3 regions of the Stenotrophomonas sp. CFBP8980 genome follow, and region 3 is predicted to be linked to each of the others. Evidence: predicted binding sites of a transcription regulator. Region 3 holds the regulator's gene; each other region holds the start of a gene.

Region 1 (4,180 bases), 220 kb from region 3:
TACGTGCGTTCGCTGTATGGCGGCGCATTGAACTGGCGTTCGCTGGAAGCCACGCCGCTGGGAGAGGCACGCTCGCAGCTGAAGGTATTCGGTTCCGAAGCGCAGTCCGCGCCGGGGCACAGTGAGTTCCTCGGCACCGGTGGCAGCCTGTACTACCTGCGCCACACCGATGTATTGCCCGGTTCGGAACAGGTGGTGCTGGAAGTGCGTGACCGCACCACCGGCCGTACCGAAACCCGCGTCACCCTGCAGGAAGGCGTGGACTACGAGATCGATGACCTGCAGGGCCGCCTGATCCTGACCCGCCCGCTGGCGATGCTGACCCGCGAGAACGTGCGCAGCATCACCCGCGACATGCCGCTGGATGGGTATGACCAGCTGCTGCTGGTGGACTACGAATACGTGCCGTTGGGCTTCAGCAGTGATGACGTGACCATGGGTGCGCGGGGCCGCCAGTGGATCGGTGACCACGTGGCCATCGGCGGCACCTGGGTGGAAGAAAACCGCAGCGGTGAGAACTACACGCTGAAGGGCGCCGACCTCACCCTGCAGGCCGGGCGCGGCACGTATGTAAAAGTGGAACACACCGAGACCGATGCCACTGCCGCGCCGGTGTTCTATTCGGACAACGGCGGCCTCAGCTTCATCCGCCGCAATCCGTATGAAGTGCAGCGATCGGGCAGCGCAACGGCGGTGGAAGCACGTGCGAACCTGCGCGAGCTCGGCTGGACCGCGCAGGACTGGAGCGTGGGCGCGTGGTGGCGCGACGTGGATGCGGGCTTCTCGGTGGCGCGCCAGGACACCGGGCTGGCGGTGGAAGAATACGGCGCTGAGTTCCTCGGCTACCTCACCGACGACTTCAGCCTGTATGGACGCCACACCCGCACCGAGCAGGGCGAACTGGCACTGGAACAGACCCAGCTGACCGCAGACTGGCGGCTGGGCAATGACGGCCAGTGGACCGGTGAACTGCGCCGCGTGCGCGAAGAGCAGAGCCTGCAGACGGTGGATGCACTGTTGGCGGCGATCGGCTACCGGCAGCGCTTCGGCTCATCCTGGGAGCTGTACAGCACCGGCCAGGTCACCGTGGATGACGACGGCGGGGCCTACGAGAAGAACGACCTGCTGACCTTGGGCGCGCGTTACCTGTTCGGTGACCGCAGCAGCGTGGGCGCCGAAGTCAGCGGGGGTAGTCGCGGCCACGGCGGCAAGGTCGATGCGGAATACCGCATGGCGCCGGACCACAGCCTGTACGGCAGCTACAGCTACAGCAGCGACCGTACCGGCACCGACCCACTGTTCGACACCGGCCTGCAGTCCGGCTGGACGCTGGGCCAGCGCTGGCGCCTGAGCAACCAGGTCAATGTCTACAACGAAAGCCAGTACCTGAAGGATCGCCGCCAGGACAACGCCGGGCTGGTGCATACCTTCGGCATGGACTTCTATCCGGCGCAGGGCTGGAACCTCGGCTTCACGGTAATGGACGGCGAACTGGAATCGACGCTGGGCCGGATCGACCGCCGCGCGTACAGCGTCAGTGGCGGGCGCACCGATGCGGTGGCGCAGTGGAACAGCAAGCTGGAATACCGGCACGACTCCGGTGCCGAACAGCGCGAGCAGTGGGTCACCACCAACCGCCTGCTGTACAAGGTCAACGAAGACTGGCGCGTGGCGCTGCGTGCGAACTACGCCGATACCCAGGACCGCATCAATCCGGTGGCCGACGCCAAGCTGGTGGAAACCAACATGGGCGTCGCCTGGCGTCCGCACGACACCACCCGCTGGGCTGCCTTCGGCAAGTTCACCTACCTCTACGACGTGGCCTCGCTGGGGCAGGAGGGCGGCAACCTGTACGACCAGCGTTCGCAGGTGCTGTCGCTGGAAGGCATCCGCCAGTTCGGCGCGCGCTGGGAAGTGGCCGCCAAGCTGGCTTCGCGTTGGGGCGACTACCGCACCGGGCGCGGCGAGGGGTCGTGGCTGGACAGCCGCGCCGACTTCGCCGCGCTGCAGTTGCGCTATCGCCTGTTCGAGAAGTGGGAAGGGCTGGCCGAGCACCGCTGGTTGAAGGTGCGCGACGGCGGCGTGCGCAAGGGCTGGCTGGTCGGCGTGGACCGCCGGGTGGGCGAGAACTTCAAGATCGGCGGCGGCTACAACTTCACCGAGTTCAGCGACGACATGACCGAGCTGCGCTATGACCAGAAGGGGTTCTTCCTGAATCTGGCAGGGTATTACTGAGGCGAATGGTCGCGTCGAGCCGTGCTCGGCAGATGCCGCCCGGGAGCCTGCCGAGCATGGCTCGGCGCTACCGGTCTACAGCCGCTGAACGCCTGACAACTTTTTCCGGCTGAATGCGGGAATTCCTCAGCCCGTTCAGCCCGCCTGCACGTGATTTGCACCCTATTTAAAGTCTATGCTCCTGTTGGATAAGGGTTTTATAGTGTTCCGAACCGCTATCGCCACTGTCACCAAATCGCGGTAGGGTAGACGAGTAGTCAGCGCCATTGTTCTGTCAACGGAACACTGGAACTTTTTAGACCTTTAGCAGTCGAAGTATTGGACTGCTAAGATGAGACCCATGAGCCAGAACACCTCTACTGCCCTTGTGGCAAACAATCTCCCGATTCCCAGTGCGCTCGGTTCGCTGGACGCCTACATCGGTGCCGTGCACCAGATCCCGGTGCTGTCGGTCGATGATGAGCAGGACCTGGCGCGTCGTTTCCGTGATCAGACCGATCTGGACGCGGCCCGCGAGCTGGTGCATTCGCACCTGCGTTTCGTGGTGCACGTGGCCCGCGGCTACAACGGTTACGGCCTCGCCCTGGGCGACCTCATCCAGGAAGGCAACATCGGCCTGATGAAGGCGGTCAAGCGCTTCGACCCGGACATGGGCGTGCGCCTGGTGTCCTTCGCGGTGCATTGGATCCGTGCCGAGATGCACGAGTTCATCCTGAAGAACTGGCGCATCGTGAAGGTCGCCACCACCAAGGCGCAGCGCAAGCTGTTCTTCAACCTGCGCCGTTCGAAGAAGCGCCTGGGCTGGATGAACGCGGCCGAAGTGACCGCGGTGGCCAAGGACCTCAACGTCTCCGAGCGCGAAGTGATGGAGATGGAGTCGCGCCTGTCCGGTCGTGATATCGGCTTCGACGCCCCCAGCGACGAAGACGACGACCACGCGCCGCCGTCGCCGGCCGCCTACCTGATGGCCAATGAAGAAGATCCTTCGATGGCCTACGAGCGCGCCGACAGCGAAGACAACCAGCTGCAGCTGCTGCGCGAAGGCATGGCCGAACTGGATGCGCGTTCGCGCGACATCATCGCCCGCCGCTGGCTGGATGCTGACAGCAAGGTCACGCTGCAGGAGCTGGCCGATGAGTACGGTGTTTCCGCCGAGCGCATCCGCCAGGTTGAAGCGAACGCCCTGAAGAAGATGAAGGCGCTGTTTACCGCGTAAGTGGAAACAGCCGCTGCACACGAAAACGCCGGGCACTGCCCGGCGTTTTTCTGTGTGATCGGAGGTGGTGGGTGACGACCGTTGGTCGTCACGCCGTTACCGCCTCAGTTCTCGCGGGCGATCGCACGCCAGCCGATGTCGTTGCGGTGGAACTCGTTCGCCCAGCTCACCTCGGCCACCCCGGCATACGCATTGGCCTGCGCGTCGCGCACGCTGTCGCCCAGTGCGGCCACGCACAGCACCCGTCCACCGGCACTGACCACGTTGCCCTGCGCGTCCAGCGCGGTGCCTGCGTGGAACACCTTGGCAGTGGCTGGCACGCGGTCCAGGCCGGAAATCACATCGCCGGTGATCGGCGCTTCCGGATACGGCGCAGCGGCCAGCACCACGCCCAGTGAAGGACGCGGATCCCACTGCGCCTGCACCTGGTCCAGCCTGCCGTCGATCGCCGCCTGTACCAGGTCCAGCAGGTCCGACTGCAGGCGCAGCATCACCGGCTGGGTTTCCGGGTCGCCGAAGCGCACGTTGAACTCGATCACCTTCGGCGCACCGCTGGCATCGATCATCAGCCCCGCATACAGGAAGCCGGTGAACGGCACGCCGTCGGCGATCATGCCCTGCACGGTCGGCTCGACGACTTCACGCATCACCCGCGCGTGTACTTCCGGGGTCACCACCGGGGCCGGCGAATACGCGCCCATGCCGCCGGTGTTGGGGCCGGTATCGCCG
Region 2 (4,180 bases), 270 kb from region 3:
TGGTCACCCACCGGACACCACCCAACAAAAAACCCCGCCGTTTCCGGCGGGGTTTTTGATGCTGCAGGTGCTACGGGAAGCGCTGGACTTAGAAGTCCATGCCGCCCATGCCACCCATGCCACCCATGCCACCACCGGCGCCGCCGGCCGCTTCTTCCTTGCGCGGGGCTTCTGCCACCATGGCTTCGGTGGTGATCATCAGACCCGCGATGGAAGCGGCGTTCTGCAGGGCCGAACGGGTCACCTTGGTCGGATCCAGGATGCCGAACTCGACCATGTCGCCGAACTCGCCGTTGCCAGCGTTGTAGCCGTAGTTGCCGGTACCTTCCTTCACCTTGTTCAGGATGACCGACGGCTCTTCACCGGCGTTGGCCACGATTTCGCGCAGCGGGGCTTCCATGGCGCGCAGGGCGATCTGGATACCGTGGGTCTGGTCTTCGTTGGCACCCTTCAGATCGCCGACGGCGACCAGCGCACGCACCAGGGCCACGCCGCCGCCCGGGACCACGCCTTCTTCGACGGCTGCGCGGGTTGCGTGCAGGGCGTCTTCAACGCGGGCCTTCTTTTCCTTCATTTCGATTTCGGTCGATGCACCGACCTTGATCACTGCAACGCCGCCGGCCAGCTTGGCAACGCGCTCCTGCAGCTTCTCACGGTCGTAATCGGACGAGGTGTCTTCGATCTGGGTCTTGATCTGGGTGACGCGCGCCTGGATGCCTGCAGCGTCGCCTGCACCGTCGATGATGATGGTGTTTTCCTTGGAAACCTGCACCTTCTTGGCGCGACCCAGGTCGGTGATGGTGGCCTTCTCCAGCGACAGGCCCACTTCTTCGGAGATCACGGTGCCGCCGGTCAGCACGGCCATGTCTTCCAGCATCGCCTTGCGACGGTCGCCGAAGCCCGGAGCCTTCACGGCCACGACCTTGACGATGCCGCGGATGGTGTTGACCACCAGGGTGGCCAGCGCTTCGCCTTCGACTTCTTCAGCCACGATCAGCAGCGGCTTGCCCGACTTGGCGACGCCTTCCAGCACCGGCAGCAGGTCACGCACGTTGGAGATCTTCTTGTCGTGCAGCAGGATGAACGGGTCATCCAGGTCAGCGGTCTGGCCCTGCTGGTTGTTGACGAAGTACGGGGACAGGTAGCCGCGGTCGAACTGCATGCCTTCGACGACGTCCAGCTCGTTGTCCAGGCCCGAGCCTTCTTCAACGGTGATCACGCCTTCCTTGCCCACCTTCTTCATCGCTTCGGCGATGATGTTGCCGATCGACTCGTCCGAGTTGGCCGAGATCGTGCCGACCTGGGCAATCGCCTTGTCGTCAGCGGTCGGCTGGGAGATCTTCTTCAGCTCGGCGACGGCGGCAATCACGGCCTTGTCGATACCGCGCTTGAGGTCCATCGGGTTCATGCCGGCAGCAACGGCCTTTGCGCCTTCGCGGATCAGGGCCTGGGCCAGCACGGTGGCGGTGGTGGTGCCGTCGCCTGCGTCGTCATTGGTGCGCGAAGCAACTTCCTTCACCATCTGCGCGCCCATGTTCTCGAACTTGTCAGCCAGTTCGATTTCCTTGGCAACGGACACGCCGTCCTTGGTGATGGTCGGGGCGCCGAAGCTCTTTTCGAGCACGACGTTGCGGCCCTTCGGGCCCAGGGTTGCCTTCACGGCATTGGCGAGCACGTTGACACCACGCACCATGCGGGCACGGGCATCTTCACCGAAACGAATATCTTTGGCAGCCATTGAATTCACCTGTTATGTAGCGCCGGGACAGGCCCGGCAGCATTGATAATGAAAGGGGTCTACGGGGTAACGGATTGCGCGACCGCAGCTCAGCCGATGATGGCGAGCACGTCGTCTTCGCGCAGGACCTTGTATTCCACGCCGGCTTCCTTGTAGCTGCTGCCGGCGTACTGGCCGTAGATGACCTTGTCGCCGACCTTCAGGGACGGGGCGCGCACGCTGCCGTTGTCCAGCGCCTTGCCCGGGCCCACGGCAACGACTTCACCCTTGGTCGACTTCTCCTTGGCCGAATCCGGGATCAGGATGCCGCCGGCGGAGATTTCGTCGGCTTCGATCGGCTTGACTACGACGCGGTCGTGAAGCGGCTTCAAGTTGCTCATGTGAGACCTCTCAAGTTGTTGATTGTACGGAAGTATTCCGGCGACTTTAGCACTCACCCCAGGTGACTGCCAGAACCGCGCGAGAAAAAAGCCCGGCAGACCGGGACACAGCAGAGATGGAGCCCGGACCTGCCCTTTCAAGGGCCTCGGAAAGAATTTTTTTGGTGACCACCGTCACGGCATTGGGCTCACCCGTGCCGAATACGACAGAAGTGTCACGCAATCGGCTTAGATTCCCCTCAGGGGATCCGCTCACAAGGAGTAGTCGATGCGAATGCTGTCACCACTTGCCGCTGGCTGCCTGCTGGCGCTGGCGATCTCGCCCGCCCGGGCCGAGGTCTTCATCAACGAACTGCACTACGACGACAGCACCCCGGCCGGGGACGTCGGCGAGGCGATTGAAGTGGTCGCCACCGCTGGCGAGGACCTGTCCGGTTACCGCCTGTACCTGTACAACGGCAGCACCCCGTCGGCGGCCAGCGTGTATGCCAACAACGCGGTCCCGGCCGGCACCGCGGCAGCCTGTGGCAGCGCCCGCATCGCGGTGGTCAGCTACCCGACCAATGGCCTGCAGAACGGGTCCAACGATGGCATTGCGCTGGTCGATGCCAGCGGTGCGGTGGTCCAGTTCCTCAGCTACGAGGGCACCATCACTGCCGCCAGCGGCCCGGCCGCCGGCCTGACCAGCCAGAACATCCCCGTCGCCGAGAGCAACAGCACCGCGCCCGGCACCTCGCTGCAGCTCACCGGCAATGGCAGCCAGTACGCCCATTTCACCTGGGCCGCGTCCGCCGCCCAGACCTTCGGCGCCTGCAACGCCGGCCAGACCTTCAGCGGCAGCCCCGGCACCCCGGGCCCGAATACGCCGCCGTCGGTGTCCACCACCATCCCGGCCCAGGGCAGCAGCAGCTTCCCCGCCGCCGGTGACCTGGAAGTGGTGTTCAGCGAGAATGTCACGCTGGCCAGCGGCGCCTTCGCGCTGAGCTGCGGCCAGTCCGGCAGCGTGCCGCTGAGCCACCCGTCCAGTGGCCGCACGCTGAAGATTTCCACCAACACCGCGCTGGTGGCCGGGGAAGCCTGCCGCTTCGATATCCGCGCCAGCCGCATCAGCGACAGCCAGGGCGCCCGCCCGGCTGCGGATTCGCGCATCGCCTTCACCGTGGCCAGCAGTACCGGCGACCCGGACCCGGGCAACCCCGGCAATCCCGGCGAGTACTACTCGCGGGTGAATACCTCCAGTCCCGGCCAGTTGCGCTGTTCGCTGCATGAAACCATCAAGGGCCACACCGCTTATCCGTACAGCGGCTCGGGCACCAGCACCTGGACCATCCTGGAAATCGCCGACGAAGATCCCAACAACGCCGGCAACGTGCTCGACGCCTACCGCAACCGCAGCTACGTCAAGGGCAGCGGCCGCGCGGGCACCGGCAGCGGGCTGACCTACAACCGCGAGCACACCTGGCCGAACTCGCTGGGCTTTGCCAGCACCACCGGCGACAAGGGTCTGCCGTATGCGCCCTACACCGACACCCACATGCTGTACCTGACCGATGCGCAGTGGAATGCCGACCGCGGCAACAAGCCCTTCGCCAAGTGCGACAGCAACTGCGGCGAGCGCGCCACCGAGCCCAACAACGGCCAGGGCGGCGGCAGCGGTGCCTATCCGGGCAACTCCAACTGGGTGCGCACCCCTGACGGCAACCAGGGCACGTTCGAGGTGTGGGGCAAGCGCAAGGGCGACATGGCGCGTGCGGTGATGTACATGGCGATCCGTTATGAAGGGGGCAAGGATGCCGCAACTGGCCAGTCCGAGCCGGACCTGGAGCTGACCGACGACCGCAGCAGGATCGTCAAGACCAGCAGTTCGCCAGCCTACATGGGCCTGCTGTCCACCTTGATCGACTGGCACCTCGCCGACCCGCCGACCGACGCGGAGCGGGCCCGCAACGAGGTGATCTACAGCTTCCAGGGCAACCGCAATCCGTTCATCGACCACCCCGAATGGGCCACCCCGGCCCTGTTCACCTCGGCCAAGCCCAGCAGCTGCCAGCTGGCCAACTGA
Region 3 (4,180 bases):
GCCAGGTCCTGCGGTTCCAGCTGGATCAGGAACTGGCCGCCGCCCATGCCCAGTTCGGCGATCAGCCCGGTGGTGGTGGTGGACAGTTCGGCCGCTGCGCGCTGGCGCCCGGCGCTGAGCACCGCCGCCTGTTCACGCCAGGCGGCCGCAGCCTTTTCGATTTCCCCGGCCAGCTTCTGCAGGCGCACGTCAGCCCCCCGCAGCTGCTCGACTTCGGCCTGCATGCGGTCGCGCTGGGCGGCCAGCTCTTCCATCGGCACGCGGTGCTTGCGGGCCAGGTCATGCAGGCGGCCCAGCCGGCGCTCGTTGTCTTCGAACTGCTCCGGGTCGGCGTCCAGGTCGTCGTGCACACGGTCCAGCAGGCTCAGCGCTTCCTGCAACTGGATGCTGGCGCTGTCGATCAGCGCATCCACCTCGCCCAGCCGGGCATCGTGTTCAATCATCCGCCCCAGATCGCCGCGCACCTGCGCCAGCAGCCCCAGCGCGGAGGCGTCGTCGTCTCCGTTGATGCGGGTGGTGGCGGTATCGCAGGTGGTCAGCAGGGCGCTGGCGTGGGCCTGGCGGCGATGGCTGGCGCCCAGCGCGATGATCGATTCGGGTTCCAGCTCTTCGCGTTCCAGTTCGCGCAGTTGGTGTTCCAGGAAGCCGATGCGGTCGCTGACATCGCCCTGCCGTGACAGCGCCGCGGCTTCGTCGACCAGCGTCTGCCAGCCGGCTGCAGCCACCCGCACGGCGCGGCGCTGCTCGGCGTTGCTGGCATAGGCATCGAGCAGGGCCAGCTGCGAAGGCCGGGTCAGCAGCGCCTGCTGTTCGTGCTGGCCGTGGATTTCCACCAGCAGGCCGGCCAGTTCAGTGAGCTGCGAAATGGTCACCGGGCGGCCGTTGATCCAGGCCCGCGAGCCGCCGTCGGCGCGGATGACCCGGCGCAGCTGGCATTGTTCGTCGTCGTCCAGTTCGTTGTCGGCCAGCCAGCGGCGGGCGCCGGCGAGCTGTTCCAGCGCGAACTCGGCCGACAACTCGGCGCGCGGGGCGCCGTGGCGCACCACGCCGCTGTCGGCGCGCAGGCCGGACAGGAAGCCCAGCGCGTCCACCATCAGCGATTTGCCCGCGCCGGTTTCGCCCGATACCACGGTCATGCCGGGGCCGAACTCCAGTTCAGTGGCGCGGACAACAGCGAAATCCTTGATTGATAAGTGTCTGAGCATGGTCCAGTAGGTCTCTCAAGCCGCGCAACGCTAGCACGCACGATGGCATGTACCAATGACTTGCCAAGCGTCCTTCCCGGCATTATCTAGGAGGGGAGTCTCACAGGCTGATCCAATGCCGCCGTCTTTCGACCAACTTGCCCCACGTTCGCGGCACCTGCTGCGTACCCTGATCGCCCGCCACATCCAGGATGGCGAGCCGGTAGGGTCGGCAACGCTTGCGCGCACGGCGGGGCTGGATGTCAGCGCGGCGACCATCCGCAACATCCTGGGCGACCTGGAAGACCTGGGGCTGCTCAGTTCGCCGCATACTTCGGCCGGGCGCATTCCCACCGCGCACGGCTACCGGGTGTTCGTGGACAGCCTGGTGCAGATGCATCCGCCGGGCGAGCAGGACCTGAGCCGCCTGCGCAGCGAGCTGGCCAGTGGCGCCGGCACCCAGGCGCTGCTCGGCAGTGCCTCCGAGCTGCTGTCGGCGATGAGCCATTTCGTCGGCGTGGTCAGTGCGCCCACGCGGGAGCAGTTCGCCTTCCGCCAGATCGATTTCGTGGCGCTGGACGCCTATCGCGTGCTGGCAATCGTGGTGTTCGCCGACAGCGAGGTGCAGAACCGGGTGATCGAGGCCCGCAGGCCTTGGGAGCCGGGCGAGCTGGAGCAGGTCGCCAACTACCTGAATACCCACTTCGCCGGGCTTCCGGTGGCGCAGATACGCCGCCGCCTTCTGCACGAGCTGCGCGATACCCGCAGCGAGATGGAACAGCTGCTGGCGCACAGCATCGAGCTGGCCGAGCAGGCGCTGCAGCCGCCGGCCAACGACATGCTGGTAGCCGGCCAGACCCGCCTGATGGGCGTGCAGGACCTGTCCGACCTGGAACGGCTGCGCGAGTTGTTCGAGCTGTTTTCGAGCAAGCGCGAGATCCTGCAATTGCTGGAGCGCACCATCCAGGCGCCGGGCGTGCGCATCTTCATTGGCGAAGAAACCGGGGTGGTGCCGCTGGAAGGCGTCTCGCTGGTCACTGCGCCGTATATCGCCGATGGCCAGGTGCTGGGCGTGCTGGGGGTGATCGGGCCGAAGCGGATGGCCTACGACCGGATGATCCCGCTGGTGCAGGCCACCGCCGAGGTGCTCGGGGCGGCCTTTTCGCCGGGAACGGGCAACGCGATGACCCGCGGCGCTTGAAACGCAGTTTCCCGCCCACACTAGGTGGGATGGAGGCGGGGAGTCACCGCCAGGGAAACGCACATGAACCAAAATCATCACGATATCGAATCCAACCCGGCCGCCGACGAGGCCGCTGCGGCCCACCACGACCAGCTGGAGCAGCTGCGCGGTGAGCTGGAGCAGGTCAAGGCCGATGCGCTGCGTGAGCGCGCCGACCTGGACAACCAGCGCAAGCGCATGACCCGGGACGTGGAACAGGCCCGCCGTTTCGCCAACGAGAAGCTGCTCGGCGAGCTGTTGCCGGTGTTCGACAGCCTGGACGCCGGCCTGAAGGCCGCAGGCGAGGACGCCAGCCCGCTGCGCGACGGCCTTGAAATGACCTACAGGCAGCTGCTGAAGGTGGCCGCAGACAACGGACTGGCACTGCTCGACCCGACCGGACAGCCCTTCAACCCGGAGCACCACCAGGCGATCAGCCAGGTCGATGCCAACGGCGCCGCCCCGGGCAGCGTGGTGCAGGTGTTCCAGAAGGGGTACCTGCTCAACGACCGCCTGCTGCGCCCGGCGCTGGTGGTGGTCGCGCGCGACTGACCGCGAATCGGGAATGCCGGTGCGCCGGGCATGGCCCGGCGTGGCCTGGATCCTGAATCATGGAATACAGCGTCCCGGGATGGCTTGAATGTTCCACGAGCCTCCCCCACATCCCATTCATACACCGGCTGCGGCCGGATTAACCGAATAATCTTCAGGAGTCCCCCATGGGCAAGATCATTGGTATCGACCTCGGCACCACCAACTCGTGCGTGGCGATCATGGACGGCGGCAAGGCCCGCGTCATCGAAAACTCGGAAGGCGATCGCACCACCCCGTCGATCGTGGCCTACACCAAGGACGGCGAAGTCCTGGTGGGTGCCTCGGCCAAGCGCCAGGCGGTCACCAATCCGAAGAACACTTTCTACGCGGTGAAGCGCCTGATCGGCCGCAAGTTCACCGACGCCGAAGTGCAGAAGGACATCGCCCACGTGCCGTACGGCATCCTGGCCCACGACAATGGCGATGCCTGGGTGTCCACCAGCGATGCGCGCAAGATGGCGCCGCAGGAAATCTCCGCCAAGGTGCTGGAGAAGATGAAGAAGACCGCCGAGGATTATCTCGGTGAGAAGGTCACCGAAGCGGTCATCACCGTGCCGGCGTACTTCAACGACAGCCAGCGCCAGGCCACCAAGGACGCAGGTCGCATCGCCGGCCTGGACGTCAAGCGCATCATCAACGAGCCGACTGCGGCCGCGCTGGCCTATGGCCTGGACAAGGGTGACAACAAGGACCGCAAGATCGTGGTCTACGATCTGGGCGGCGGCACCTTCGACGTGTCGGTGATCGAGATCGCCAACGTCGACGGTGAAAAGCAGTTCGAAGTGCTGGCCACCAACGGTGACACCTTCCTCGGCGGCGAAGATTTCGACAACCGCGTCATCGAGTACCTGGTTGAAGAGTTCAACAAGGACCAGGGCATCGACCTGCGCAAGGATCCGCTGGCCCTGCAGCGTCTGAAGGACGCCGCCGAGCGCGCCAAGATCGAGCTCTCCAGCGCCCAGCAGACCGAAGTCAACCTGCCGTACGTGACCGCCGATGCGTCCGGCCCGAAGCACCTGAACATCAAGCTGACCCGCGCCAAGCTGGAGTCGCTGGTGGACGAGCTGATCCGCAAGTCGATCGAGCCGTGCCGCGTTGCGTTGAATGACGCCGGCCTGCGCTCGAGCGACATCAGCGAGGTCATCCTGGTCGGTGGCCAGACCCGCATGCCGAAGGTGCA

The links. The regulator HrcA, encoded in region 3, represses chaperone genes, less so after heat shock. The targets are predictions, from matches to a motif close to TTNGCACTCNNNNNNNNNGAGTGCNAA.
Region 1: rpoH (RNA polymerase sigma factor RpoH) is a predicted target of HrcA. The motif match lies at 2,539-2,565, and genes of this name have one in related genera.
Region 2: SOM47_RS02770 (co-chaperone GroES) is a predicted target of HrcA. The motif match lies at 2,165-2,191, and genes of this name have one in related genera.

The regions. Positions count from the first base shown of each region.
Region 1 is NZ_JAXCXF010000001.1:557,107-561,286, forward strand. It holds gene SOM47_RS02555 (hypothetical protein) at 1-2,235, shown strand, start outside; gene rpoH (RNA polymerase sigma factor RpoH) at 2,576-3,451, shown strand; gene purD (phosphoribosylamine--glycine ligase) at 3,556-4,180, opposite strand, start outside.
Region 2 is NZ_JAXCXF010000001.1:609,001-613,180, reverse strand. It holds gene groL (chaperonin GroEL) at 89-1,738, opposite strand; gene SOM47_RS02770 (co-chaperone GroES) at 1,828-2,118, opposite strand; gene SOM47_RS02765 (endonuclease) at 2,387-4,180, shown strand.
Region 3 is NZ_JAXCXF010000001.1:337,760-341,939, reverse strand. It holds gene recN (DNA repair protein RecN) at 1-1,205, opposite strand, end outside; gene hrcA (heat-inducible transcriptional repressor HrcA) at 1,321-2,385, shown strand; gene grpE (nucleotide exchange factor GrpE) at 2,449-2,958, shown strand; gene dnaK (molecular chaperone DnaK) at 3,126-4,180, shown strand, end outside.